4 regions of the Lysinibacillus sp. FSL R7-0073 genome follow, and region 3 is predicted to be linked to each of the others. Evidence: a T-box and tRNA genes for the amino acid it is inferred to sense, from the RefSeq annotation. Region 3 holds a T-box; the other regions hold tRNA genes.

Region 1 (7,077 bases), 460 kb from region 3:
CGAAAAATATTTTCATTAATTTACCAGTCAAAAATGTAAAGAAATCCACGTCGTTTTTTCAGGAGTTAGGTTTTGAGTTCAATCAACAATTCAGTGATGAAACGACTTCCTCAATGATTATTAGTGAAAATATTTTTGCTTTACTAATGGTCGAAGATCGTTTCAAAGGATTTAGTAACAAGGAAATAACGGATACTTCTGTTTCTGCGGAAGCAATTTTATGTCTATCTGCAGAAAATCGGGAGCAAGTAGATCAGCTAGTAAATAAGGCACTTGCCTCCGGGGGTAAACCTTATAGTGATCCACAAGATCATGGATTTATGTATGGCTGGGGTTTTCAAGATTTAGATGGGCATATTTGGGAAGTTGTTTATATGGATGAACATGCAATAAATCAAGAGTAAATCGTTTATCTTACATTAGTTTTCTATAAAAAAAACAGTAGACGCAAATGCATCTACTGTTTTTTGTTTTTTGTATGACCCGTACGGGATTCGAACCCGTGTTACCGCCGTGAAAGGGCGGTGTCTTAACCACTTGACCAACGGGCCCATGGCGGAGAAGGAGGGATTTGAACCCTCGCGCCGGTTACCCGACCTACACCCTTAGCAGGGGCGCCTCTTCAGCCTCTTGAGTACTTCCCCACAAAAAAAATGGCTCCGAAGGCAGGACTCGAACCTGCGACAACCTGATTAACAGTCAGGTGCTACTACCAACTGAGCTACTTCGGAATAATGATGGGCCTAAATGGACTCGAACCATCGACCTCACGCTTATCAGGCGTGCGCTCTAACCAGCTGAGCTATAGGCCCTTGGAGCGGGTGATGGGAATCGAACCCACGACATCAGCTTGGAAGGCTGAGGTTTTACCATTAAACTACACCCGCATAAATGGTGGGTCAGGACGGAATCGAACCGCCGACACTTAGAGCTTCAATCTAATGCTCTACCAACTGAGCTACTGACCCATTTCGTCCATGCTAAGCTTGCTCACTCTTTGCTTCTCATGTCTATAAAAAATGGCGGTCCCGACCGGGATCGAACCGGCGATCTCCTGCGTGACAGGCAGGCATGTTAACCGCTACACCACGGGACCATTTGGTTGCGGGGGCCGGATTTGAACCAACGACCTTCGGGTTATGAGCCCGACGAGCTACCACTGCTCCACCCCGCGATAATCTTATTGTCTTTTCGAGTTTTTAAAGCACCATTTATGAATATAAACTGGAGGAGGTAGAGGGATTCGAACCCCCGCGCGGTGTTACCCGCCTGTCGGTTTTCAAGACCGATCCCTTCAGCCAGACTTGGGTATACCTCCGTAACAATATATAAATGGTGGACCTTGCAGGACTCGAACCTGCGACCGGACGGTTATGAGCCGTCTGCTCTAACCAACTGAGCTAAAGGTCCTTTAAGATGGCGGCAGAGGGGATCGAACCCCCGACCTTACGGGTATGAACCGTACGCTCTAGCCAGCTGAGCTACGCCGCCAGGATCTTTATACTGGTTAATTACTATGGTGGAGCCTAGCGGGATCGAACCGCTGACCTCCTGCGTGCAAGGCAGGCGCTCTCCCAGCTGAGCTAAGGCCCCATAATATTTTTTGGAAATGGTCGGGAAGACAGGATTCGAACCTGCGACCCCTTGGTCCCAAACCAAGTGCTCTACCAAGCTGAGCTACTTCCCGTTCGTTTTATGGCGCGCCCGACAGGAGTCGAACCCATAACCTTCTGATCCGTAGTCAGACGCTCTATCCAATTGAGCTACGGGCGCATAAAATGGTGCCGAGGACCGGAATCGAACCGGTACGGTAGTCACCTACCGCAGGATTTTAAGTCCTGTGCGTCTGCCAGTTCCGCCACCCCGGCACATTTGGAGCGGAAGACGAGGTTCGAACTCGCGACCCCCACCTTGGCAAGGTGGTGTTCTACCACTGAACTACTTCCGCATGTGCATAAGTTTTTTTATCTGGCATATTGAAAAATGGTGCGGGTGAAGGGAGTCGAACCCCCACGCCTTGCGGCGCTAGATCCTAAGTCTAGTGCGTCTGCCAATTCCGCCACACCCGCTTAATATGGTTGGTACTTATAAATGGTGAGCCATGAAGGACTCGAACCTTCGACCCTCTGATTAAAAGTCAGATGCTCTACCAACTGAGCTAATGGCTCGTCTGAAATGGTGCCGGCTATAGGAATCGAACCCACGACCTACTGATTACAAGTCAGTTGCTCTACCTGCTGAGCTAAACCGGCAAATGGTGGAGGATGACGGGCTCGAACCGCCGACCCTCTGCTTGTAAGGCAGATGCTCTCCCAGCTGAGCTAATCCTCCTGGGTATTATGCCTAGCGACGTCCTACTCTCACAGGGGGAAGCCCCCAACTACCATCGGCGCTAAAGAGCTTAACTTCCGTGTTCGGTATGGGAACGGGTGTGACCTCTTTGCCATCATCACTAGACTATAGTCGGCTTTCAATATACTTCGCATTTCTTCGTCAGCTTCTGTCGTTCAGTCAGTCACGTACTTGAGTACGCTCCTTCCCTCTCTCCATTGCTTCCTTGAACTACTCGTATCTTGAAACCCTTCATAAAAGAAATTATTCTTTCAAAACTGGATAAACGGTTCATTGAATGCTTCAAACTTTTTTTGGTTAAGTCCTCGATCGATTAGTATTCGTCAGCTCCATGTGTCACCACACTTCCACCTCGAACCTATCTACCTCATCGTCTTTGAGGGATCTTACTTACTTGCGTAATGGGAAATCTCATCTTGAGGGGGGCTTCATGCTTAGATGCTTTCAGCACTTATCCCGTCCACACATAGCTACCCAGCGATGCCTTTGGCAAGACAACTGGTACACCAGCGGTGTGTCCATCCCGGTCCTCTCGTACTAAGGACAGCTCCTCTCAAATTTCCTACGCCCACGACGGATAGGGACCGAACTGTCTCACGACGTTCTGAACCCAGCTCGCGTACCGCTTTAATGGGCGAACAGCCCAACCCTTGGGACCGACTACAGCCCCAGGATGCGATGAGCCGACATCGAGGTGCCAAACCTCCCCGTCGATGTGGACTCTTGGGGGAGATAAGCCTGTTATCCCCGGGGTAGCTTTTATCCGTTGAGCGATGGCCCTTCCATGCGGAACCACCGGATCACTAAGCCCGTCTTTCGACCCTGCTCGACTTGTAGGTCTCGCAGTCAAGCTCCCTTGTGCCTTTACACTCTACGAATGATTTCCAACCATTCTGAGGGAACCTTTGGGCGCCTCCGTTACCTTTTAGGAGGCGACCGCCCCAGTCAAACTGTCCGCCTGACACTGTCTCCTGCCCCGCTAAGGGGCATGGGTTAGAATTTCAATACAACCAGGGTAGTATCCCACCGACGCCTCCTTCGAAGCTGGCGCTCCGAGATCTCTGGCTCCTACCTATCCTGTACAAGTTGTACCAAAATTCAATATCAGGCTACAGTAAAGCTCCACGGGGTCTTTCCGTCCTGTCGCGGGTAACCTGCATCTTCACAGGTACTATAATTTCACCGAGTCTCTCGTTGAGACAGTGCCCAGATCGTTACGCCTTTCGTGCGGGTCGGAACTTACCCGACAAGGAATTTCGCTACCTTAGGACCGTTATAGTTACGGCCGCCGTTTACTGGGGCTTCAATTCGCAGCTTCGCTTGCGCTAACCACTCCTCTTAACCTTCCAGCACCGGGCAGGCGTCAGCCCCTATACGTCACCTTACGGTTTTGCAGAGACCTGTGTTTTTGCTAAACAGTCGCCTGGGCCTATTCACTGCGGCTCTCATGCGCTTGCACGCTCAAGAGCACCCCTTCTCCCGAAGTTACGGGGTCATTTTGCCGAGTTCCTTAACGAGAGTTCTCTCGCACACCTTAGGATTCTCTCCTCGACTACCTGTGTCGGTTTGCGGTACGGGCACCTCTCACCTCGATAGAGGCTTTTCTTGGCAGTGTGAAATCAGGAACTTCGTCCATACGGACTCGCCATCACAGCTCAACGTTACAGTGTGCGGATTTGCCTACACACACGCCTTACTGCTTGGACGCGCATAACCAACAGCGCGCTTACCCTATCCTACTGCGTCCCCCCATTTCTCAAACGGTGAGGAGGTGGTACAGGAATATCAACCTGTTGTCCATCGCCTACGCCTATCGGCCTCGGCTTAGGTCCCGACTAACCCTGAGCGGACGAGCCTTCCTCAGGAAACCTTAGTCATACGGTGGACGGGATTCTCACCCGTCTTTCGCTACTCATACCGGCATTCTCACTTCTAAGCGCTCCACCAGTCCTTCCGGTCTGACTTCAACGCACTTAGAACGCTCTCCTACCACTGACATCGTAGATGTCAATCCACAGCTTCGGTGAATCGTTTAGCCCCGATACATTTTCGGCGCAGCGTCACTCGACCAGTGAGCTATTACGCACTCTTTAAATGATGGCTGCTTCTAAGCCAACATCCTGGTTGTCTGTGCAACGCCACATCCTTTTCCACTTAACGATTACTTTGGGACCTTAGCTGGTGGTCTGGGCTGTTTCCCTTTTGACTACGGATCTTATCACTCGCAGTCTGACTCCCGTGTATAAATATCTGGCATTCGGAGTTTGTCTGAATTCGGTAAACCGGGATGGCCCCCTAGTCCAAACAGTGCTCTACCTCCAGTATTCTCATCACGAGGCTAGCCCTAAAGCTATTTCGGAGAGAACCAGCTATCTCCAAGTTCGATTGGAATTTCTCCGCTACCCACACCTCATCCCCGCACTTTTCAACGTGCGTGGGTTCGGGCCTCCAGTAAGTGTTACCTTACCTTCACCCTGGACATGGGTAGATCACCTGGTTTCGGGTCTACGACCACGTACTATTTCGCCCTATTCAGACTCGCTTTCGCTGCGGCTCCGCCTTCTAAAGCTTAACCTCGCACGTAATCGTAACTCGCCGGTTCATTCTACAAAAGGCACGCTATCACCCATTAACGGGCTCTAACTACTTGTAGGCACACGGTTTCAGGATCTCTTTCACTCCCCTTCCGGGGTGCTTTTCACCTTTCCCTCACGGTACTGGTTCACTATCGGTCACTAGGTAGTATTTAGCCTTGGGAGATGGTCCTCCCGGATTCCGACGGAATTTCACGTGTTCCGCCGTACTCAGGATCCACTCAGGAGAGAACGAACTTTCGACTACAGGGCTTTTACCTGCTCTGGCGGACCTTTCCAAGTCGCTTCATCTAACTCGCTCTTTTGTAACTCCGTATTGAGTGTCCTACAACCCCAAGAGGCAAGCCTCTTGGTTTGGGCTCTTCCCGTTTCGCTCGCCGCTACTCAGGGAATCGATTTTTCTTTCTCTTCCTCCAGGTACTTAGATGTTTCAGTTCCCTGGGTCTGCCTTCAAGACGCTATGTATTCACGTCAAGATACTACGCGATTAAACGTAGTGGGTTCCCCCATTCGGAAATCTCCGGATCAAAGCTCACTTACAGCTCCCCGAAGCATATCGGTGTTAGTGCCGTCCTTCTTCGGCTCCTAGTGCCAAGGCATTCGCCGTGCGCCCTTAATAACTTAACCTATCAGCTTTCAATACACATCACATTTCGTTGTCAGCTTCACTCGTTCATTCAGTCACGTACTGAAGTACGCTCCTTCATTTACTCGATTGCTTCCTAGAACTGCTCGTGTCTTGAAACCTTTTAATGTTATTAAGCCTATAAAAAAACTTAAAAAAATAAATGTGTTTGTTACTATTTCAATGTCGTTTTATCCAGTTTTCAAAGAACAAGTTTTGAAGTATTTCATTCAGAAAGAATGAACCTTCAAAACTGAACGCAAAACGTAATCTTACAAACCCTAGGTTTGTATTCCGAAAATATCCTTAGAAAGGAGGTGATCCAGCCGCACCTTCCGATACGGCTACCTTGTTACGACTTCACCCCAATCATCTATCCCACCTTCGGCGGCTGGCTCCAAAAGGTTACCTCACCGACTTCGGGTGTTACAAACTCTCGTGGTGTGACGGGCGGTGTGTACAAGGCCCGGGAACGTATTCACCGCGGCATGCTGATCCGCGATTACTAGCGATTCCGGCTTCATGTAGGCGAGTTGCAGCCTACAATCCGAACTGAGAACGACTTTATCGGATTAGCTCCCTCTCGCGAGTTGGCAACCGTTTGTATCGTCCATTGTAGCACGTGTGTAGCCCAGGTCATAAGGGGCATGATGATTTGACGTCATCCCCACCTTCCTCCGGTTTGTCACCGGCAGTCACCTTAGAGTGCCCAACTAAATGATGGCAACTAAGATCAAGGGTTGCGCTCGTTGCGGGACTTAACCCAACATCTCACGACACGAGCTGACGACAACCATGCACCACCTGTCACCGTTGCCCCCGAAGGGGAAACCATATCTCTACAGTGGTCAACGGGATGTCAAGACCTGGTAAGGTTCTTCGCGTTGCTTCGAATTAAACCACATGCTCCACCGCTTGTGCGGGCCCCCGTCAATTCCTTTGAGTTTCAGTCTTGCGACCGTACTCCCCAGGCGGAGTGCTTAATGCGTTAGCTGCAGCACTAAGGGGCGGAAACCCCCTAACACTTAGCACTCATCGTTTACGGCGTGGACTACCAGGGTATCTAATCCTGTTTGCTCCCCACGCTTTCGCGCCTCAGTGTCAGTTACAGACCAGATAGTCGCCTTCGCCACTGGTGTTCCTCCAAATCTCTACGCATTTCACCGCTACACTTGGAATTCCACTATCCTCTTCTGCACTCAAGTCTCCCAGTTTCCAATGACCCTCCACGGTTGAGCCGTGGGCTTTCACATCAGACTTAAGAAACCACCTGCGCGCGCTTTACGCCCAATAATTCCGGACAACGCTTGCCACCTACGTATTACCGCGGCTGCTGGCACGTAGTTAGCCGTGGCTTTCTAATAAGGTACCGTCAAGGTACAGCCAGTTACTACTGTACTTGTTCTTCCCTTACAACAGAGTTTTACGAACCGAAATCCTTCTTCACTCACGCGGCGTTGCTCCATCAGGCTTTCGCCCATTGTGGAAGATTCCCTACTGCTGCCT
Region 2 (7,077 bases), 450 kb from region 3:
TTAGTGCCTTCGCTTCCTTTTGTAAGTACACCTACACAGTCACCATTAGTATTTAGTAAAAGTTCATAGGCCATTTCATAGCAATTTACCTTTGTATTAGGTGAAAGTTTATGAAGCAAGTAATCTATGAAAATTTGACCAGTACGATCACCACCTGCATGAAGAATACGATGATGGCTATGTGCCCCCTCCAGACCTAGAGCAGGTGCTCCATTGCTATGTCGATCAATAGGAAAACCAGCTTTAAGGTAGCTACGCATTATTTTTGCGCCTTCCTCTATGAGCGTTTGGACATGTCTACTTTCATGATGAAACTCTCCGGCCTTCAATGTATCCGCAACATGGCAATCAATATGATCCTCCTCACTTGTCACGGCGGCAATACCACCCTGTGCACGATAGGAACTACTCGTAAGGGCGGATGATTTTGTAACTATTTGTATTTTAAAATGTTTTTCGAGTAGTAGAGCTGCCTGAAGTGCTGCAATACCACTGCCAATTATAAGGACGTCTGTCTTTACATCCATAGTTATACCTTCTTTACAGTTGTCTTTACACCTATCTTTACATAAAATAAAAAAGAAAACAAGACCTGTTGAACGAGAGAGGAAGAATACGATGATCTACATGGATTACGCAGCAACATCACCAATGACGAAGAAAGCGCTTGAAGCATATGTAGAGGTGGCGCAGCGTTATTATGGAAATAGCGCAAGTCTACACGATTTAGGGGGACAAGCTCATTATTTTATCCAGCAGTCAAGAGAGATTATAGCCAATGAACTCGGCGTCAATAGTGATGGCGTTATCTTTACTGGAAGCGGAACGGAAGGAAATATTATAGCCATTTTGTCATTAGCATTAGCCTCTAAAAAAGGAAAACATATTATTTCATCACAAGCTGAGCATACGTCTGTACATGCAGCTTTGAATACATTGGAGAAAATGGGTTTTGAAGTGACAAAATTACCGTTGCAAAAAGATGGCTGTATTGACTCAGAACAACTACTAAATGCCATTCGAAAAGATACAGCATTAATCTCTATTCAACATGTAAATTCAGAAATTGGCTCTATTCAACCTGTGGAAAAAATAATCGAAGCAGCAAAAGAATCCGTTGTTTACTGTCATATAGATTGTGTACAATCCTTTGGAAAATTAACTATACCAAAAGGGGGAGACGCTCTGACAATTTCCGCACATAAAATAGGAGGACCTAAAGGATGTGGTGCTATTTATATAAACCCTGCAATCCGTGTTCCAGCACTAACACCAGGCGTAACTCATGAAAGAGGATTAAGAGGGGGGACTTTAGATACACCTTCAATTGTTTCCTTTGCGGTAGCGGTTGAAAATAATAATTATGAAAGACAGCATTACGAGAAATTAAGAAGTTATTTTAAAAGTCGTCTACCTAAAACAGGTCAACTAATAGAGTGTAAGCAGCAATTGCCGAATATTTGTGGTGTCATGATGAGTAAAGTGGAGGGGCAATATGTATTATTAAAATTAAACGAGGCAGGGATCAGTATATCAACAGGAAGTGCGTGTGATATTCATAGCGAATCCGGAACAAAAGCCATTTTATCTATGAATTATTCACAGGAAGCGGCACGCCAATTCTTTAGAATATCTTTCGGAGATTCAACAACATTTAAAGAAATTGATAGATTGACTATGGAACTTGCTACTATTTAGTAGAAAGTTTTAAGCAAGATATAAGCTGAAAATATATAGATAAAAAATAATTGTTTTCTTTTGAAACAACTATTGATATAATATTTTGCAGGGCAATATTTTCTCTTACTTAACAAAAATATCTCTTAAAAGTAATAATTTCTTTTTTTTATAAAAAAGTATTGCACAATATGAGAAAACGTTATACAATAATTCTTGTCTTGAAGGACAGGTAAATAACTTCAAAACAAGATACATAATAAAGCAGTCTAGTGATGATGGCAAAGAGGTCACACCCGTTCCCATACCGAACACGGAAGTTAAGCTCTTTAGCGCCGATGGTAGTTGGGGGCTTCCCCCTGTGAGAGTAGGACGTCGCTAGGCATAATACCCAGGAGGATTAGCTCAGCTGGGAGAGCATCTGCCTTACAAGCAGAGGGTCGGCGGTTCGAGCCCGTCATCCTCCACCATTTGCCGGTTTAGCTCAGCAGGTAGAGCAACTGACTTGTAATCAGTAGGTCGTGGGTTCGATTCCTATAGCCGGCACCATTTCAGACGAGCCATTAGCTCAGTTGGTAGAGCATCTGACTTTTAATCAGAGGGTCGAAGGTTCGAGTCCTTCATGGCTCACCATTTATAAGTACCAACCATATTAAGCGGGTGTGGCGGAATTGGCAGACGCACTAGACTTAGGATCTAGCGCCGCAAGGCGTGGGGGTTCGACTCCCTTCACCCGCACCATTTTTCAATATGCCAGATAAAAAAACTTATGCACATGCGGAAGTAGTTCAGTGGTAGAACACCACCTTGCCAAGGTGGGGGTCGCGAGTTCGAACCTCGTCTTCCGCTCCAAATGTGCCGGGGTGGCGGAACTGGCAGACGCACAGGACTTAAAATCCTGCGGTAGGTGACTACCGTACCGGTTCGATTCCGGTCCTCGGCACCATTTTATGCGCCCGTAGCTCAATTGGATAGAGCGTCTGACTACGGATCAGAAGGTTATGGGTTCGACTCCTGTCGGGCGCGCCATAAAACGAACGGGAAGTAGCTCAGCTTGGTAGAGCACTTGGTTTGGGACCAAGGGGTCGCAGGTTCGAATCCTGTCTTCCCGACCATTTCCAAAAAATATTATGGGGCCTTAGCTCAGCTGGGAGAGCGCCTGCCTTGCACGCAGGAGGTCAGCGGTTCGATCCCGCTAGGCTCCACCATAGTAATTAACCAGTATAAAGATCCTGGCGGCGTAGCTCAGCTGGCTAGAGCGTACGGTTCATACCCGTAAGGTCGGGGGTTCGATCCCCTCTGCCGCCATCTTAAAGGACCTTTAGCTCAGTTGGTTAGAGCAGACGGCTCATAACCGTCCGGTCGCAGGTTCGAGTCCTGCAAGGTCCACCATTTATATATTGTTACGGAGGTATACCCAAGTCTGGCTGAAGGGATCGGTCTTGAAAACCGACAGGCGGGTAACACCGCGCGGGGGTTCGAATCCCTCTACCTCCTCCAGTTTATATTCATAAATGGTGCTTTAAAAACTCGAAAAGACAATAAGATTATCGCGGGGTGGAGCAGTGGTAGCTCGTCGGGCTCATAACCCGAAGGTCGTTGGTTCAAATCCGGCCCCCGCAACCAAATGGTCCCGTGGTGTAGCGGTTAACATGCCTGCCTGTCACGCAGGAGATCGCCGGTTCGATCCCGGTCGGGACCGCCATTTTTTATAGACATGAGAAGCAAAGAGTGAGCAAGCTTAGCATGGACGAAATGGGTCAGTAGCTCAGTTGGTAGAGCATTAGATTGAAGCTCTAAGTGTCGGCGGTTCGATTCCGTCCTGACCCACCATTTATGCGGGTGTAGTTTAATGGTAAAACCTCAGCCTTCCAAGCTGATGTCGTGGGTTCGATTCCCATCACCCGCTCCAAGGGCCTATAGCTCAGCTGGTTAGAGCGCACGCCTGATAAGCGTGAGGTCGATGGTTCGAGTCCATTTAGGCCCATCATTATTCCGAAGTAGCTCAGTTGGTAGTAGCACCTGACTGTTAATCAGGTTGTCGCAGGTTCGAGTCCTGCCTTCGGAGCCATTTTTTTTGTGGGGAAGTACTCAAGAGGCTGAAGAGGCGCCCCTGCTAAGGGTGTAGGTCGGGTAACCGGCGCGAGGGTTCAAATCCCTCCTTCTCCGCCATGGGCCCGTTGGTCAAGTGGTTAAGACACCGCCCTTTCACGGCGGTAACACGGGTTCGAATCCCGTACGGGTCATACTAAGTACAGTAGATGAATTTACATCTACTGTACTTTTTTTATGAGCTGAAAAGAAAAAGTAACAAGAAAGCCTTCGCCAGATAATGAATCTGCGAAGGCTCGTTGTTTTTTGAAGACTTACGTAATATTTCGTCCTTTACCATAAGGAATACATAAAGGTGTTCCAAAGATAGGATCTGATGTCATTTGACATTCAAGATCAAATACATGGCTAACTAATTCTGTTGTCATGATCTCTTCAGGCTTACCTTGACGATAAACTCCACGATCACGCACAGTAATGATATGATCAGCATAACGACAAGCGAGATTTATATCATGTAAGACCATAATAATTGTTCGCTTTTGCAGTTGATTTAATTCAAATAATAAATCTAGCACTTCTATTTGATGAGTTAGATCTAGATAGGTTGTAGGCTCATCTAACAGAATAATATCTGTATCTTGAGCGAGTGTCATAGCAATCCATGCACGTTGACGTTGCCCACCTGATAGCTCGTCCACTGGTCTATCTTGTAATTGCTCCGTTCCTGTAGCTTTTAAGGCATTTAGCACAATTTCCTCATCTTTCACCGTCCATTGCTGGCGCCAACTTTGATAAGGAAATCGCCCTTGTTTAACAAGCTGTAGGACCGTTAAGCCTTCTGGTGCTACTGGTGATTGAGGAAGAATAGAAAGGTTTTTAGCTACTTGCTTTGTAGATAGTTTAAAAATATCTTCGCCATCTAATAAAACAGATCCCTTTTTTGGTTTTAATAATCGAGCAATGGAGCGTAGAAGTGTAGATTTACCACAGCCATTCGCTCCAATCAAGACAGTAATTTCATTCAAAGGGATAGATAAATTGAGATCTTCGATAATATTGGAATCACCATAACTTAATGTTAGGGATTTAGTTAATAAGGATTCAGTCATGTTGTATGGACTCCTTTATTTATTAGGATTTCTAAATAATAAATAGATAAAATAAGGAGCACCGATGGCAGCAGTAAAGACACCAGCTGGCACTTCTAAAGGGCTAAACGCAGTACGACCGATAATATCAGCAATCATTACGAGCAATGCTCCAATGGCTGCGGATGTTGGCACAAGTACTCCGAACGATGAACCAACGATACGACGTGCGATATGAGGGGCCATCAACCCTACAAATCCAATTGCCCCCGCAAAGGAAATGGCACTTGCTACTAAGCAGCAACATAAAAGAATTAAATATAGACGAGTTTTTTGAACGGATTGTCCTAATCCTGCCGCTGTATCATCACCTAATTCTTGTACATTTAACTGTCGTGTAGTAAAGAAGGTGACAAGTAGGAGTACTAGTATTAAGGGCACAACGATTTGAACTTGATCCCAGTCTGCGCTTTTGACGCTCCCAGTAATCCACTTATTCGCTTCACTCGCTTGGTAGATTGGACCAATAATCATTAGCATGGTCGTAATGGCTTGCATCAATGCGGATACACTAATACCGATTAAAACAAGACGATTTGGCGTAACACCCTCTTTCCATGCAAATAGGTAAACCAAACACCCAACAACAGTAGCACCAATAAAACCTGCTAATGGCATCCATTCTATACTGACTGTTAAAGAGTGATTAGAGTCACTGAAAATGGCTAAGAAACCAACAACTGCTGCACCGCCACCAGCAGATATTCCGATAATATCGGGAGAGGCCAGTGGATTTTTAATGATTCCTTGTAAAACGGCACCTGCTACGGCTAGCGCCATGCCAGTAAACATAGCCATAAAAATTCGGGGCATTCGAAAATCAATAATGATCAACTGATCAAAATCAGAGCCTTGGCCGAAGAGAGTTTGTAAAACTTTAAAAGGATTAATAAAAGAATCACCGAATGATGCGCTAAGAAAGAAAACTGCTAGTGTTAGAAAGCTAATCACCAGTAATTTTTTCGTAGCTTGTACATCTAATAAAAAAGATATTTTTTTGTGAAATAAACGGACTGTTCTTATGTTTTTCATTATTTTTTTCCACCTTTTCGCGCAAGGTAAATAAAGAATGGCGCGCCAATCATTGCGGTCATGACTCCGACTGGTACTTCTTGTGGCATGATGATATATCGAGCTGCGACATCCGCTAACAATAATAAAATGCCTCCAAGTAAGGCAGCCATCGGAATAAGCCATCGATGATCTGTGCCGACAAACTTACGCGCAAAATGAGGAACTACAATGCCAATAAAACCGATGGGGCCAGCGATAGCAACAGCACCCCCTGCTAAAAAAATAACAATCAAACCTACAGTTATTTTCATTAACCCTAAACGTAATCCTAATCCTCTTGCCACGTCATCTCCTAGCGCAAGAGTATTCATTTTAGGGGAAATGACTAGAGCAGCTAACCACCCGATGATTAAATATGGGAGAACTGATAGCAGAATTTCGAGTTTTCGCCCTTGTACAGAGCCAGCTAGCCAAAACAATACTTGCTCAAGTTCTGCTTCATTTGTAGCGAGTAACCCTTGTGTAAATGATGCAAAAAGTGCACTAATGGCAGCGCCTGCTAAAGTAATTTTCACAGGTGTAACGGCATCTCTTCCGGAGAAACTGATTGCATAAACAGCTAGTGCCGCGATGGCAGCACCTAGAAAGGCGATCCATGCAAATGATTGTAAACCTGAGATATTGAAAAAAATCATGGCAAAGACAACTGCAAATCCTGCTCCAGCATTTATTCCCAATATTCCAGGAGAAGCTAAAGGATTTTTCGTTAAAGTTTGCATAAGTACACCTGTAATAGCTAACGATGCTCCGACACAACTGGCTATAAGTGCTCTTGGAATACGAACATTTTGAATAATAATATGCTCATTTGAATGGTTAAAATGAAAAAAAGATTCAAAGGTAGTTTGAATAGAAGTATTTGCATAGCCATAGACAATACTTATGCCCATGCAAAGAAGTAGTAGCAAAACCCCTATGATTAAAGCGAACGTTTTAGAATAATTATTTTTTAAAATCATGTTTAAACTATACTCTTTTCTTTCATAATTATTAAAATAGGTATTGACACTGATAAGTTCATACAATAAGATTAGTAACGTTCTAAGAGACAAATGAAACTGATTTTCATTCTCGTCAATTATGCTTAAACATTTTATCATATACAATGGGGGAAGAAAAGGTG
Region 3 (7,077 bases):
ATGGATAGTAGTCCTGAACCGAATCAGCATGAGGTAGGTAGTCAGAATTTATGGAGACAGCCGTCGTTTCTTATCGCCGGCACGGACAGAAGGTTTTAAAATTAACCTTTTGTTACTTTTTATAATAAAACACGAGGTGAAGTATCATGATTAAAATTCACTATTTCAATCACAATAGCAAAACAGTTCAACACGATTTCAATATGAATGATTTACGACTTCCCATTCATAGCGAGGATTTATTATGGGTGGATTTATATGCGTATAGTCAAAATGAATTAAATAATATAGCAGATTTATTTGGCTTTCATCCACTAGCAGTGGAAGATTGCTTACATGAAGGCTCACGCCCCAAAATGGATAGTTATGGGGATTATAAATTTTTCGTTTTCCATGCACCTATCTACAATGAAAAAAGTAACAATGAAATTACAACGGTCGAGTTGAATATTTTTATGGGACCAAATTATATTGTTACGGTCCATAAACAAAAATTACAGTGGCTAGGCCATATAGAAAAAGTTTGTTTAAATAGTGCGAGATATTTGGAAAAGGGCACTGATTTTTTATTGCACACGATCATCGATGGAATTACAGACGAGTATTTCCCTGTGTTAGAGCGAATTCGAGCACGGATTGATGAGCTTGAAGAAGAAGTTTATGATTATCAACCGAAAGTAGTAACAGAAGAATTCCTTTCATTAAAACGAACAATTATTTTAATTCGTCAGGCCATTATGCCGCAACGAAGAATCTTTTCTACAATTAATGGACAATGGAAATTTGATATACAAGAGGAAAATATCCCTTTTTATAAGGATTTAAATGATCATCTTGAACGCATTGTCGACTCCACTGAAACGTATCGAGACTTAGTCAACAGCACATTAGATACGTATTACTCGATTATTAGTGGCAAGTCTATTGAAAAGCTGAACTTATTAACCGTTATTTCTACAATTATGTTGCCTTTAACTGTCATTACTAGCTTCTTTGGCATGAATGTACCATTACCTTATCAAGATTCACCCATTACAACGATTGCACTTACTGCCTTTTTAGTGTTATTTACATGGGGAATGTGGGCATACTTCAGAAGAATGATTGCTTAGTTATAATTTGTCATACTAGTGCTAATTGACAGGTGAATAGATTTTTCTTATAATTTTCGTTAGAAAAAGTAAACACGACGATGGAAAAAGTACGTAATTGCACGTGTAGAAGAAAGGGATTTCTTGGCTGAAAAAATCCTCACAGTGCAAATGCTGAAAGCTACTCCGGAGTGCAGTTAATCTCTGCCGTTCACTGACGTTACAAGTGCTAAAGAGGTAAGTAAGAATTTTTACTTACAACTAGGGTGGTACCGCGAGACTGAAGATAAGTCCTCGTCCCTTTTTGGGGATGAGGGCTTTTTTATTTTCATTTAGTAAAAAAAACCAATTATAGTGGTTGGTACCAAAGCTTGCTGGCAGGGAATAGTTGGGTCGTCAAGATCTAATTCTTATCGTGATTTTACATTATAAAATAGGAGGAATTTATCCAATGAAAGCAGTTAACATTCGACAAATGTATTTGGAATTTTTTAAAGAAAAGGGGCATCACCATGAACCGTCTGCGCCTCTAGTGCCAATCAATGATCCATCCTTACTTTGGATTAACTCAGGTGTTGCTACACTTAAGCCGTATTTTGATGGTCGTGTTATTCCTGACAACCCTCGAATTACAAATGCACAGAAATCAATTCGTACCAACGATATTGAGAACGTAGGAAAAACAGCGCGTCACCATACTTTCTTTGAAATGTTAGGGAACTTTTCTATAGGGGATTACTTTAAAAAAGAAGCTATTCATTATGCTTGGGAATTTTTAACGGATAAAAAGTGGATGGGCTTTGATCCCGAATTACTATCTATCACAATCCATCCTGAAGATCAGGAAGCATATGATGTTTGGCATCAAGAAATTGGTATTCCGGAAGAACGTTTAATTCGTTTGGAAGGGAACTTTTGGGATATTGGTGAAGGTCCTTCTGGTCCAAACTCAGAGATTTTCTATGACCGCGGCGTAGAATATGGCTCAGACGAAAATGACCCTGAAATGTACCCAGGTGGAGAAAATGAACGTTATCTAGAAATTTGGAACCTAGTGTTCTCTCAATTCAACCATAATCCTGATGGTTCGTATACACCACTACCAAAGCAAAATATTGATACTGGTATGGGACTAGAACGTATTGTCTCCGTGGTTCAAAATGTACCAACGAATTTTGATACGGATTTATTCATGCCTATCATTGAAAAAATTGAGGAATTTGCCAACCGTAAATACAAACGCCCAAGTGAAGTAGATTTAAATGAAATTTTTGGCTCTGAAGAAGATATTAATACGCCATTTAAAGTTATTGCAGACCACATTCGTACTGTAGCGTTTGCTATAGGTGACGGTGCCCTTCCTTCAAACGAAGGCCGTGGCTATGTATTACGCCGCTTACTACGTCGTGCCGTACGTTATGCAAAACAAATTGGAATTGAGAAACCATTTATGTTTGAATTGGTCCCAACAGTGGGCAAAATCATGGAAGACTTCTATCCAGAGGTAACGGAAAAATGTGAATTTATTCAACGCGTTATTAAGAATGAAGAAATTCGTTTCCATGAAACATTAGATGGTGGTCTTGCAATCTTTAATGAAGTTGTAGAATCACAAAAAGCGGCTGGTCATGATTTTATCCCAGGAGCAGATGCTTTCCGTTTATATGATACTTACGGTTTCCCAATCGAGTTAACGGAAGAATATGCAGAAGAAGTAGGAATGAAAGTCGATCATGAAGGCTTCGAAACGGCGATGGAGGAACAACGTGAACGTGCGCGTGCGGCTCGTCAAGATGTTGACTCTATGCAAGTACAAAATGAAGTATTAGCAAACTTAACGGTTGCCAGCGAATTTGTTGGCTTTGACACATTAGTAGCTAATACTGAAATTGCTGCAATGATTGTGAATGGTCAAGTAGAAAAAGTAGCATCTGAAGGCCAAGAAGCTTTAGTTATTTTAGCTCAAACACCATTCTATGCTGAAATGGGTGGTCAAATTGCCGATAGCGGTATCATTTCTAATGATAGCTTCACCGCTGTAGTAAAGGATGTTCAAAAGGCACCAAATGGTCAGCCGCTCCACACAGTAGTTGTTGAATCAGGTGAAATGCATGTCGAAGATGCTGTCCAAGCAATTGTTAATCGTGATGATCGCAATTTAATTATTAAAAACCATACAGCGACACATATTATGCAACGTGCGTTAAAAGATGTATTAGGTGATCATGTCAACCAAGCTGGATCATATGTAGGCCCTGATCGTTTACGCTTTGACTTTTCTCACTTTGGTCAAGTGACTAAAGAGGAATTACAGCAAATTGAACGTATTGTAAATGAAAAAGTGTGGGATGATATAGAGGTCGTTATTGAAGAAATGGCCATCGATAAAGCGAAAGCAATGGGTGCAATGGCTTTATTCGGCGAAAAATATGGCGATGTTGTACGTGTCGTTTCAATCGGAGACTATTCCATCGAGCTATGCGGTGGTATCCATGTAAAACGTTCTTCTGAAATTGGTTTCTTTAAAATTGTTTCAGAAGGTGGAATTGGTGCGGGTACTCGTCGTATTGAAGCTGTTACAGGTAAAGTGGCTTATGAAGTAGTCAAAGAAGAAGAAGCACTTTTAAATGATGCGGCAGCATTGTTAAAAGCAAATCCTAAAGATATCGTCACAAAAGTACAAGCCTTACAAGGTGACTACAAAGAATTACAACGTGACAATGAAGCATTATCTCAAAAAATTGCCAATGCTCAGGCTGGGGCAATTGTTGATGCAGCACAAACAATTGGAGATGTTACAGTTCTTTCTACAAAGGTAGAAGCAAAAGACAATAACCAACTGCGTCAGATGATGGATGATTTGAAGGCGAAAATGCCAAAGGCTGTTATCGTTCTTGGAGCAGTGGATGGCGATAAGGTTATGCTGTGTGCTGGAGTATCAAAAGAATTAGTTGGTGGCAATTACCATGCTGGAAATATCGTGAAAATGGTTGCAGAAGCTTGTGGTGGTAAAGGTGGCGGTCGTCCTGATATGGCGATGGCAGGAGCAAAAGAAGCTTCAAAACTTGATGAAGCACTACTTTCTGTGTATGATTATGTTAAATCCATTTAATTAATTCACCAAAACATGTTATAATAAAGAGAAATTGGAGATGAGCTTGTTCGCACATCTCCTTATTTCTGAAAGCGAGGTGCTGGTCATGAGTTCATTTGATCAAACGATGAAATTTAATTTTCCAGAAGAATCAATGGAACAGGAAGTCAAGCAGGTAATGTTGAAAGTTCATTCTTCATTAGAGGAAAAGGGATATAACCCTATCAATCAGATTGTTGGTTACTTACTTTCTGGTGATCCGGCGTATATTCCTCGCCATCAGGATGCTCGTAATTTAATTCGCAAGCTTGAGCGTGACGAAATTCTAGAAGAGCTTGTTAAATTTTATATCAAAAAGAATAACGAGGACTAGAAATGAGAATTATGGGATTAGACGTTGGGTCGAAAACCGTTGGCGTTGCTGTGAGTGACGCACTTGGTTGGACTGCCCAAGGTATTGAAACCGTAAAAATTGATGAGGCTAATGGCGAGTTCGGTATCGATCGTATCGCTGAGCTAGTAAAGGAATACGCAATAACAGAATTTGTTGTAGGCTTCCCGAAAAACATGAATAATACGGTTGGACCGCGTGGAGAGGCTTCTGAAAACTATAAAAAGTTATTGGAAGAAACGTTCTCACTACCAGTTAAATTATGGGATGAACGTTTAACAACGATGGCAGCGGAACGTATGCTAATCGAAGCAGATGTGAGTCGCAAAAAGCGCAAGCAAGTCATTGATAAAATGGCAGCTGTGATGATTTTACAAGGCTATTTAGATAGCAAAAATTAATTGATGAGGTGACTATACATGGCAAACGAGCATAACCATGAAGAAGAATTACACGTTCAACACATTACAGTGATTGATGAAAACGGAAATGAACAGCTTTGTGAAGTGATTCACGTACATGAATCTCCAGAGTTTGGAAAATCATACGTATTTTACTCAATGGTAGGCGCAGAAGAAGATGAAGATGGATCAGTTGAAATTTTTGTTTCTTCATTCGTACCGTCTGATAACGGTGAAGATGGTGAACTAACACCTATCGAAACTGAAGCAGAATGGGATATGGTAGAAGACGTATTAAACGCTTTAGAAGATGAAGACGAAGACTAATCTTCTTTCTTAAAGCTTGGAACAAGGATCGCAGCTTGCAGTCCTTGTTCCTTTTTTATTGAAAGTATATTTAGTTTGTTAGTAAATATCCGAATAATGGTGAGAATTTGCTCGAAGATATTTAGTACGTGTAGAAGTAACTACTTAGTAAATGACATTAAACTGTCAGAAGGAGATAATCGAATGAATGAAGAAACACAAGAATTTATGATAATCGATGAAAATGGGAAGGAACAACGTTGCCATGTGGTCTTTACATTTGATGCAGAGGATAAATCCTATGTGCTATTTTCTTTGTTGGATGCCAATGGTGAAGAAATTCCAGGAGATCTATCAGCGATGACTTTCGATTATGACGATAACAATGGCGAGATGACCAATCTACAGCCTGTCGAAACAGATGCTGAATGGGAAATGATTAATGAGGTGGTATTAACACTTCTAGATGAATTTGAAGAAGAGCCACAGCTTATTACCGTGACAAATGAAGATGGAGCGGATCAAGTTTGTGAGGTAATTCATACTTTTGCATCCGAGCAATTTGGTAAATCGTATGTATTATATGTGCCTGCGACAGATGAGCCAATGGATGAGCGTGAAATTTTCGCATCTCAATATCTGGCTGGAAATGACGGCTCTATCGAAGAGCTATTACCAATAGAAACAGATGAAGAATGGGTGTACGTTGAAGATATATTAAACGAACTATAAAAACTCTGAGTGGTTAGGAGCCACTCAGAGTTTTTTTGTTTTAGTAATAGAATTTTTCTATCAAGAGTTTAATCACATGAATTACTATAATCGAACATCTTAGAGGAGCAATTATTACAGTCTTTTATTATTGTAAAGGGACTGTATTAAAGCTATTTCACAAAGCTTTTAGCAAAACAATCTGCTGGCAAAAATAGCCTGCGGATTTTTTTATATATGTAAATTCTCCTGAATTGTCGATTTCTGTTTGTCGTGATAGTTGATTTCTAGTATGATATTGGATAGTGATAGGGGGGAAACCCGTGGATAACGGTACTAAAAAACAAGAAATGTTTTCAAAAATGCAAGAAAAAAAATCAGAGGTAAAAATCGTGAGAAAAATCGTTGCCATTGTGGCAATTGTTTTTGTCCTCGTTATAGGGATTGTCGGTTTATTTGGGTACAATTATGTAAAGGGTGCTTTAAAACCACTGGATCCTGACGCAACAAAAGCAATTGCAGTAGAAGTACCAATCGGTTCTAGCTTGAGTTCTATTTCTACATTATTAGAGAAAAAAGGTGTTATTAAAGATGCGCGTGTTTTTAAATACTATGCAAAATTTAAAAACGAATCTCAATTCCAAGCAGGAAATTACGATTTAACGCAAGCGATGACATTTGATGAACTCATTGAAAGCTTAAAAACAGGGAAGGTGTACCGAAAACCTGTCTTTACGATGACGATTCCAGAAGGCTTAACAATTGAGCAAATTGGGAAAGTTATTGAAAAGAAAACACCATATACACAAAAGGAATTTATGGATTTAGTAACGAGTGACACATTTGTTCAACAAATGATGGCCAACTATCCTGAGCTAGTAACGGATGCAGTGTTAGCTGACAATATTCGCTATGATTTAGAAGGCTATTTATATCCGGCTACTTACTCGTACTATGAGGAAAAGCCATCTCTAGAAGCGATTGTTGAAGAAATGATAGGGGCTATGAACAACGTGGTAAAAAATTATAGTGATGTTTTAGTGGAAAAACAAATGTCCGTTCACCAACTGTTAACATTTGCAT
Region 4 (7,077 bases), 3.0 Mb from region 3:
TGAAGAAGTAAAAAACTAAAATAATAATAGCCTAAAAAAGCTTCCTGTTCATAGCCTCTAGGCGTATCTTCCTCCCACTCAAGCTCATCATCCTCTTCATTTTCCATCCATAAATATTTCGTATCCAAAAGCTCCAGCATCGTTGAAACGTTACGTGTTGAATCATGATAATCCTCAGTTATTGCATGAGCCACAGCCAAATAAAGCTCTATTTCTGCTAAGGTGACTTCCTCCACATTTTTACTTGAAAGCTTTTGTAAAAGAATAAGCAAAACCCATGGCGTCACCTGCCAGAGTGTTCCTTGATGTTCAATTAGTTCAGTCAGCTCATGATATTGTTCCTGTTCAATTAGACGAGGAATGTCTGTTCCTCTGCCATAAGGTGTCGTCAATTGTTGCCAAGGGATATTCGAAATATTTTGGTTCAACATCTTGAATTGCCCCTTTCCCCAAAAGGTACTTAGGAGCTGTTAGTTTATGAACAACTCCTTTAAAGTTAATAACATGGTTTTTGATAAAAATAATTGGGCGTATGATAAGTATTTATATAAGGCTTATGGAATATATGAGTGGTCGCAGGGGAAAGTGGTGGGATTAACCATGTCCAGTTACCTGTAACTTCTCGCCCTGCCAATCTCTCAGCTTCCTCAAATAATTTAAACTGCTGAGCAGCAGTATGATGATCTACAATGCTCACTCCATCCTCTTTAAAAGAATGTAGGACAGCAATATTGAGCTCCACTAATGCACGGTCACGCCATAGAGAAGCTTGTTTGGTTGTATCCAGATTAAATATTCCCGCAATAGCTGGCAGCGTATTATACCGGTCATGATCGGCTAAATTGCGTGCCCCAATTTCAGTCCCCATATACCAGCCATTAAATGGAGCTGCTTGAAAATCAATGCCAGCCATTTGAAAACGCATACTCGAAATAATAGGAACAGCATACCATTTCAACTCTAATTTCTCCACAGCTTCCAATTCCGGATGACGTATTGGAACCTCTAAAATATACTTGGCAGGAATCGTAAATAGCTGGGGAGCACGTCCGTCTACCTGTATGACGAGTGGTAACACATCAAACGGCGTACGCTCGCCTTTCCAGCCCATCGATTCGCATATTTTTGTAAAAGTGATGGAATGTGCATCACCAATAATGCCCTCTTCTGTTTCGTAGCCTGCGTAACGAATTAGCTGATGATTCCAAATTCGTACTCTGTCAGTTGCAAACACTGTTATAGTTGGACGAATTTTCCCATGATTAGTGGCATACTCAATATGCTCTAGTAACTTTTGAAAAATGCCCTGTTCATCTAAAACTTCTCGTGCATCTACTACATGCAATGATTGCCAAAACAACCGTCCAATACATTTATTGCTATTTCGCCATGCAACTCGTGCACCAAAAACTAGCTCTTCTGTTGTAGGCTTATATTCCCCTGCTCTTTTAATCTGCTGTAATCTATTTTCTAACCAAAGTTTGGATTCATTTTGTTCAAGCTGGTATTGATTTAAAAAACTTTGTATCTCCTGTATATTCATATCGATTCCTCCACTTATCCTCATATTAGGGGAACAAGGCAATAAGCACCATGAAAATAGTTAATGAAAAAACATACATATTGCATATATGAAATAGTTTGTTCAAATTTAGTAGGAAGCATCGCTCCAGATAGTTTGAATTGAATTGAATTGTAGTACTCCTTTAAACGAGCCTATAAAAAAGAAAGGGATTATTAGCATTTGGGAGAAGGAAATGAATTTAGACCTAACATTCAAAAGCTACAAAACCTTATCAAAGGATTTTTAGCTTTTAAACATGTTTATGAAAAGACATAGAAAAAAGCATGTAGCACACAACTGTGCTACATGCTTGATGACCCGTACGGGATTCGAACCCGTGTTACCGCCGTGAAAGGGCGGTGTCTTAACCACTTGACCAACGGGCCGTGGCTCCGAAGGCAGGACTCGAACCTGCGACAACCTGATTAACAGTCAGGTGCTACTACCAACTGAGCTACTTCGGAATAATGATGGGCCTAAATGGACTCGAACCATCGACCTCACGCTTATCAGGCGTGCGCTCTAACCAGCTGAGCTATAGGCCCATTTTGGAGCGGGTGATGAGAATCGAACTCACGACATCAGCTTGGAAGGCTGAGGTTTTACCATTAAACTACACCCGCAAATAATGGTGGGTCAGGACGGAATCGAACCGCCGACACTTAGAGCTTCAATCTAATGCTCTACCAACTGAGCTACTGACCCGAAATGGAGGAGGTAGAGGGATTCGAACCCCCGCGCGGTGTTACCCGCCTGTCGGTTTTCAAGACCGATCCCTTCAGCCAGACTTGGGTATACCTCCAAAAATATAAAAATGGTGGAGCCTAGCGGGATCGAACCGCTGACCTCCTGCGTGCAAGGCAGGCGCTCTCCCAGCTGAGCTAAGGCCCCATTTATAGATGGTCGGAATGACAGGATTCGAACCTACGACCCCTTGGTCCCAAACCAAGTGCTCTACCAAGCTGAGCTACATTCCGAAAACATAAATAAATTGGCGCGCCCGACAGGAGTCGAACCCATAACCTTCTGATCCGTAGTCAGACGCTCTATCCAATTGAGCTACGGGCGCTAAATTAATTAAAAATGATGAGCCATGAAGGACTCGAACCTTCGACCCTCTGATTAAAAGTCAGATGCTCTACCAACTGAGCTAATGGCTCGTATAAGAAAAAATGGCTGGGGTACTAGGATTCGAACCTAGGCATGACGGAATCAAAATCCGTTGCCTTACCGCTTGGCTATACCCCAATTTTAAAATGGGGCGACTGATGGGAATCGAACCCACGAATGTCGGAACCACAATCCGATGCGTTAACCACTTCGCCACAACCGCCACTATATAATAACAGCCATATATGTACGAGTACCTTTATACCTGGCAGGGGCAGTAGGAATCGAACCCACACCAAAGGTTTTGGAGACCTCTATTCTACCGTTGAACTATGCCCCTAAAATGGTGGAGGGGGACGGATTCGAACCGCCGAACCCTAAGGAGCGGATTTACAGTCCGCCGCGTTTAGCCACTTCGCTACCCCTCCAAGGGAATGGTGCCGGCGATAGGAGTCGAACCCACGACCTACTGATTACAAGTCAGTTGCTCTACCAACTGAGCTACACCGGCAATAAAAAAATGGCGGTCCCGACCGGGATCGAACCGGCGATCTCCTGCGTGACAGGCAGGCATGTTAACCGCTACACCACGGGACCAAAATGGTGGAGGATGACGGGCTCGAACCGCCGACCCCCTGCTTGTAAGGCAGGTGCTCTCCCAACTGAGCTAATCCTCCATAAAAAATAAGCGAAGCGACGTCCTACTCTCACAGGGGGAAGCCCCCAACTACCATCGGCGCTAAAGAGCTTAACTTCCGTGTTCGGTATGGGAACGGGTGTGACCTCTTTGCCATCATCACTTCACTTATTCAATTGAAAGCTTGTTCTTTCAAAACTGGATAAACGGTTCATTGAATGCTTCAAACTTTTTTGGTTAAGTCCTCGATCGATTAGTATTCGTCAGCTCCATGTGTCACCACACTTCCACCTCGAACCTATCTACCTCATCGTCTTTGAGGGATCTTACTTACTTGCGTAATGGGAAATCTCATCTTGAGGGGGGCTTCATGCTTAGATGCTTTCAGCACTTATCCCGTCCACACATAGCTACCCAGCGATGCCTTTGGCAAGACAACTGGTACACCAGCGGTGTGTCCATCCCGGTCCTCTCGTACTAAGGACAGCTCCTCTCAAATTTCCTACGCCCACGACGGATAGGGACCGAACTGTCTCACGACGTTCTGAACCCAGCTCGCGTACCGCTTTAATGGGCGAACAGCCCAACCCTTGGGACCGACTACAGCCCCAGGATGCGATGAGCCGACATCGAGGTGCCAAACCTCCCCGTCGATGTGGACTCTTGGGGGAGATAAGCCTGTTATCCCCGGGGTAGCTTTTATCCGTTGAGCGATGGCCCTTCCATGCGGAACCACCGGATCACTAAGCCCGTCTTTCGACCCTGCTCGACTTGTAGGTCTCGCAGTCAAGCTCCCTTGTGCCTTTACACTCTACGAATGATTTCCAACCATTCTGAGGGAACCTTTGGGCGCCTCCGTTACCTTTTAGGAGGCGACCGCCCCAGTCAAACTGTCCGCCTGACACTGTCTCCTGCCCCGCTAAGGGGCATGGGTTAGAATTTCAATACAACCAGGGTAGTATCCCACCGACGCCTCCTTCGAAGCTGGCGCTCCGAGATCTCTGGCTCCTACCTATCCTGTACAAGTTGTACCAAAATTCAATATCAGGCTACAGTAAAGCTCCACGGGGTCTTTCCGTCCTGTCGCGGGTAACCTGCATCTTCACAGGTACTATAATTTCACCGAGTCTCTCGTTGAGACAGTGCCCAGATCGTTACGCCTTTCGTGCGGGTCGGAACTTACCCGACAAGGAATTTCGCTACCTTAGGACCGTTATAGTTACGGCCGCCGTTTACTGGGGCTTCAATTCGCAGCTTCGCTTGCGCTAACCACTCCTCTTAACCTTCCAGCACCGGGCAGGCGTCAGCCCCTATACGTCACCTTACGGTTTTGCAGAGACCTGTGTTTTTGCTAAACAGTCGCCTGGGCCTATTCACTGCGGCTCTCATGCGCTTGCACGCTCAAGAGCACCCCTTCTCCCGAAGTTACGGGGTCATTTTGCCGAGTTCCTTAACGAGAGTTCTCTCGCACACCTTAGGATTCTCTCCTCGACTACCTGTGTCGGTTTGCGGTACGGGCACCTCTCACCTCGATAGAGGCTTTTCTTGGCAGTGTGAAATCAGGAACTTCGTCCATACGGACTCGCCATCACAGCTCAACGTTACAGTGTGCGGATTTGCCTACACACACGCCTTACTGCTTGGACGCGCATAACCAACAGCGCGCTTACCCTATCCTACTGCGTCCCCCCATTTCTCAAACGGTGAGGAGGTGGTACAGGAATATCAACCTGTTGTCCATCGCCTACGCCTATCGGCCTCGGCTTAGGTCCCGACTAACCCTGAGCGGACGAGCCTTCCTCAGGAAACCTTAGTCATACGGTGGACGGGATTCTCACCCGTCTTTCGCTACTCATACCGGCATTCTCACTTCTAAGCGCTCCACCAGTCCTTCCGGTCTGACTTCAACGCACTTAGAACGCTCTCCTACCACTGACATCGTAGATGTCAATCCACAGCTTCGGTGAATCGTTTAGCCCCGATACATTTTCGGCGCAGCGTCACTCGACCAGTGAGCTATTACGCACTCTTTAAATGATGGCTGCTTCTAAGCCAACATCCTGGTTGTCTGTGCAACGCCACATCCTTTTCCACTTAACGATTACTTTGGGACCTTAGCTGGTGGTCTGGGCTGTTTCCCTTTTGACTACGGATCTTATCACTCGCAGTCTGACTCCCGTGTATAAATATCTGGCATTCGGAGTTTGTCTGAATTCGGTAAACCGGGATGGCCCCCTAGTCCAAACAGTGCTCTACCTCCAGTATTCTCATCACGAGGCTAGCCCTAAAGCTATTTCGGAGAGAACCAGCTATCTCCAAGTTCGATTGGAATTTCTCCGCTACCCACACCTCATCCCCGCACTTTTCAACGTGCGTGGGTTCGGGCCTCCAGTAAGTGTTACCTTACCTTCACCCTGGACATGGGTAGATCACCTGGTTTCGGGTCTACGACCACGTACTATTTCGCCCTATTCAGACTCGCTTTCGCTGCGGCTCCGCCTTCTAAAGCTTAACCTCGCACGTAATCGTAACTCGCCGGTTCATTCTACAAAAGGCACGCTATCACCCATTAACGGGCTCTAACTACTTGTAGGCACACGGTTTCAGGATCTCTTTCACTCCCCTTCCGGGGTGCTTTTCACCTTTCCCTCACGGTACTGGTTCACTATCGGTCACTAGGTAGTATTTAGCCTTGGGAGATGGTCCTCCCGGATTCCGACGGAATTTCACGTGTTCCGCCGTACTCAGGATCCACTCAGGAGAGAACGAACTTTCGACTACAGGGCTTTTACCTGCTCTGGCGGACCTTTCCAAGTCGCTTCATCTAACTCGCTCTTTTGTAACTCCGTATTGAGTGTCCTACAACCCCAAGAGGCAAGCCTCTTGGTTTGGGCTCTTCCCGTTTCGCTCGCCGCTACTCAGGGAATCGATTTTTCTTTCTCTTCCTCCAGGTACTTAGATGTTTCAGTTCCCTGGGTCTGCCTTCAAGACGCTATGTATTCACGTCAAGATACTACGCGATTAAACGTAGTGGGTTCCCCCATTCGGAAATCTCCGGATCAAAGCTCACTTACAGCTCCCCGAAGCATATCGGTGTTAGTGCCGTCCTTCTTCGGCTCCTAGTGCCAAGGCATTCGCCGTGCGCCCTTAATAACTTAACCAAGTTATTAAGCCTATAAAAAAACTTAAAAAAATAAATGTGTTTGTTACAATTTCAATGTCGTTTTATCCAGTTTTCAAAGAACAAGTTTTGAAGTATTTCATTCAGAAAGAATGAACCTTCAAAACTGAACGCAAAACGTAATCTTACAAACCCAAGGTTTGTATTCCGAAAATATCCTTAGAAAGGAGGTGATCCAGCCGCACCTTCCGATACGGCTACCTTGTTACGACTTCACCCCAATCATCTATCCCACCTTCGGCGGCTGGCTCCAAAAGGTTACCTCACCGACTTCGGGTGTTACAAACTCTCGTGGTGTGACGGGCGGTGTGTACAAGGCCCGGGAACGTATTCACCGCGGCATGCTGATCCGCGATTACTAGCGATTCCGGCTTCATGTAGGCGAGTTGCAGCCTACAATCCGAACTGAGAACGACTTTATCGGATTAGCTCCCTCTCGCGAGTTGGCAACCGTTTGTATCGTCCATTGTAGCACGTGTGTAGCCCAGGTCATAAGGGGCATGATGATTTGACGTCATCCCCACCTTCCTCCGGTTTGTCACCGGCAGTCACCTTAGAGTGCCCAACTAAATGATGGCAACTAAG

The links. A T-box is a leader RNA that pairs with one kind of tRNA and senses whether it is charged. The one in region 3 lies ahead of alaS (alanine--tRNA ligase), so its partner is inferred to be a tRNA-Ala.
Region 1: it encodes a tRNA-Ala, which carries the amino acid that the T-box ahead of alaS (alanine--tRNA ligase) is inferred to sense. The anticodon was not compared.
Region 2: it encodes a tRNA-Ala, which carries the amino acid that the T-box ahead of alaS (alanine--tRNA ligase) is inferred to sense. The anticodon was not compared.
Region 4: it encodes a tRNA-Ala, which carries the amino acid that the T-box ahead of alaS (alanine--tRNA ligase) is inferred to sense. The anticodon was not compared.

The regions. Positions count from the first base shown of each region.
Region 1 covers NZ_JBBPAS010000001.1:3,732,337-3,739,413, forward strand. Annotated here, with positions in the region: gene MKY88_RS18720 (VOC family protein) at 1-404, shown strand, start outside; tRNA gene MKY88_RS18725 (tRNA-Glu) at 480-551, opposite strand; tRNA gene MKY88_RS18730 (tRNA-Ser) at 554-644, opposite strand; tRNA gene MKY88_RS18735 (tRNA-Asn) at 655-731, opposite strand; tRNA gene MKY88_RS18740 (tRNA-Ile) at 739-812, opposite strand; tRNA gene MKY88_RS18745 (tRNA-Gly) at 814-887, opposite strand; tRNA gene MKY88_RS18750 (tRNA-Phe) at 893-968, opposite strand; tRNA gene MKY88_RS18755 (tRNA-Asp) at 1,021-1,096, opposite strand; tRNA gene MKY88_RS18760 (tRNA-Met) at 1,100-1,174, opposite strand; tRNA gene MKY88_RS18765 (tRNA-Ser) at 1,226-1,318, opposite strand; tRNA gene MKY88_RS18770 (tRNA-Ile) at 1,334-1,410, opposite strand; tRNA gene MKY88_RS18775 (tRNA-Met) at 1,418-1,491, opposite strand; tRNA gene MKY88_RS18780 (tRNA-Ala) at 1,518-1,593, opposite strand; tRNA gene MKY88_RS18785 (tRNA-Pro) at 1,611-1,687, opposite strand; tRNA gene MKY88_RS18790 (tRNA-Arg) at 1,697-1,773, opposite strand; tRNA gene MKY88_RS18795 (tRNA-Leu) at 1,780-1,868, opposite strand; tRNA gene MKY88_RS18800 (tRNA-Gly) at 1,874-1,948, opposite strand; tRNA gene MKY88_RS18805 (tRNA-Leu) at 1,985-2,069, opposite strand; tRNA gene MKY88_RS18810 (tRNA-Lys) at 2,093-2,168, opposite strand; tRNA gene MKY88_RS18815 (tRNA-Thr) at 2,177-2,252, opposite strand; tRNA gene MKY88_RS18820 (tRNA-Val) at 2,256-2,331, opposite strand; rRNA gene rrf (5S ribosomal RNA) at 2,342-2,457, opposite strand; rRNA gene MKY88_RS18830 (23S ribosomal RNA) at 2,646-5,573, opposite strand; rRNA gene MKY88_RS18835 (16S ribosomal RNA) at 5,882-7,077, opposite strand, start outside.
Region 2 covers NZ_JBBPAS010000001.1:3,722,140-3,729,216, reverse strand. Annotated here, with positions in the region: gene nadB (L-aspartate oxidase) at 1-527, opposite strand, end outside; gene MKY88_RS18700 (cysteine desulfurase family protein) at 628-1,698, shown strand; rRNA gene rrf (5S ribosomal RNA) at 1,946-2,061, shown strand; tRNA gene MKY88_RS18690 (tRNA-Val) at 2,072-2,147, shown strand; tRNA gene MKY88_RS18685 (tRNA-Thr) at 2,151-2,226, shown strand; tRNA gene MKY88_RS18680 (tRNA-Lys) at 2,235-2,310, shown strand; tRNA gene MKY88_RS18675 (tRNA-Leu) at 2,334-2,418, shown strand; tRNA gene MKY88_RS18670 (tRNA-Gly) at 2,455-2,529, shown strand; tRNA gene MKY88_RS18665 (tRNA-Leu) at 2,535-2,623, shown strand; tRNA gene MKY88_RS18660 (tRNA-Arg) at 2,630-2,706, shown strand; tRNA gene MKY88_RS18655 (tRNA-Pro) at 2,716-2,792, shown strand; tRNA gene MKY88_RS18650 (tRNA-Ala) at 2,810-2,885, shown strand; tRNA gene MKY88_RS18645 (tRNA-Met) at 2,912-2,985, shown strand; tRNA gene MKY88_RS18640 (tRNA-Ile) at 2,993-3,069, shown strand; tRNA gene MKY88_RS18635 (tRNA-Ser) at 3,085-3,177, shown strand; tRNA gene MKY88_RS18630 (tRNA-Met) at 3,229-3,303, shown strand; tRNA gene MKY88_RS18625 (tRNA-Asp) at 3,307-3,382, shown strand; tRNA gene MKY88_RS18620 (tRNA-Phe) at 3,435-3,510, shown strand; tRNA gene MKY88_RS18615 (tRNA-Gly) at 3,516-3,589, shown strand; tRNA gene MKY88_RS18610 (tRNA-Ile) at 3,591-3,664, shown strand; tRNA gene MKY88_RS18605 (tRNA-Asn) at 3,672-3,748, shown strand; tRNA gene MKY88_RS18600 (tRNA-Ser) at 3,759-3,849, shown strand; tRNA gene MKY88_RS18595 (tRNA-Glu) at 3,852-3,923, shown strand; gene MKY88_RS18590 (ABC transporter ATP-binding protein) at 4,044-4,841, opposite strand; gene MKY88_RS18585 (FecCD family ABC transporter permease) at 4,857-5,912, opposite strand; gene MKY88_RS18580 (FecCD family ABC transporter permease) at 5,912-6,913, opposite strand; gene MKY88_RS18575 (ABC transporter substrate-binding protein) at 7,060-7,077, shown strand, end outside.
Region 3 covers NZ_JBBPAS010000001.1:3,269,626-3,276,702, reverse strand. Annotated here, with positions in the region: gene corA (magnesium/cobalt transporter CorA) at 147-1,112, shown strand; T-box leader at 1,181-1,396, shown strand; gene alaS (alanine--tRNA ligase) at 1,543-4,203, shown strand; gene MKY88_RS16335 (IreB family regulatory phosphoprotein) at 4,292-4,558, shown strand; gene ruvX (Holliday junction resolvase RuvX) at 4,561-4,977, shown strand; gene MKY88_RS16325 (DUF1292 domain-containing protein) at 4,996-5,304, shown strand; gene MKY88_RS16320 (DUF1292 domain-containing protein) at 5,488-6,015, shown strand; gene mltG (endolytic transglycosylase MltG) at 6,318-7,077, shown strand, end outside.
Region 4 covers NZ_JBBPAS010000001.1:251,294-258,370, reverse strand. Annotated here, with positions in the region: gene MKY88_RS01280 (hypothetical protein) at 1-431, opposite strand, end outside; gene MKY88_RS01275 (nitric oxide synthase oxygenase) at 497-1,543, opposite strand; tRNA gene MKY88_RS01270 (tRNA-Glu) at 1,879-1,950, opposite strand; tRNA gene MKY88_RS01265 (tRNA-Asn) at 1,952-2,028, opposite strand; tRNA gene MKY88_RS01260 (tRNA-Ile) at 2,036-2,109, opposite strand; tRNA gene MKY88_RS01255 (tRNA-Gly) at 2,114-2,187, opposite strand; tRNA gene MKY88_RS01250 (tRNA-Phe) at 2,194-2,269, opposite strand; tRNA gene MKY88_RS01245 (tRNA-Ser) at 2,274-2,366, opposite strand; tRNA gene MKY88_RS01240 (tRNA-Ala) at 2,380-2,455, opposite strand; tRNA gene MKY88_RS01235 (tRNA-Pro) at 2,465-2,541, opposite strand; tRNA gene MKY88_RS01230 (tRNA-Arg) at 2,557-2,633, opposite strand; tRNA gene MKY88_RS01225 (tRNA-Lys) at 2,652-2,724, opposite strand; tRNA gene MKY88_RS01220 (tRNA-Gln) at 2,738-2,812, opposite strand; tRNA gene MKY88_RS01215 (tRNA-His) at 2,822-2,897, opposite strand; tRNA gene MKY88_RS01210 (tRNA-Trp) at 2,941-3,014, opposite strand; tRNA gene MKY88_RS01205 (tRNA-Tyr) at 3,019-3,102, opposite strand; tRNA gene MKY88_RS01200 (tRNA-Thr) at 3,110-3,185, opposite strand; tRNA gene MKY88_RS01195 (tRNA-Asp) at 3,196-3,271, opposite strand; tRNA gene MKY88_RS01190 (tRNA-Val) at 3,276-3,351, opposite strand; rRNA gene rrf (5S ribosomal RNA) at 3,363-3,478, opposite strand; rRNA gene MKY88_RS01180 (23S ribosomal RNA) at 3,545-6,472, opposite strand; rRNA gene MKY88_RS01175 (16S ribosomal RNA) at 6,656-7,077, opposite strand, start outside.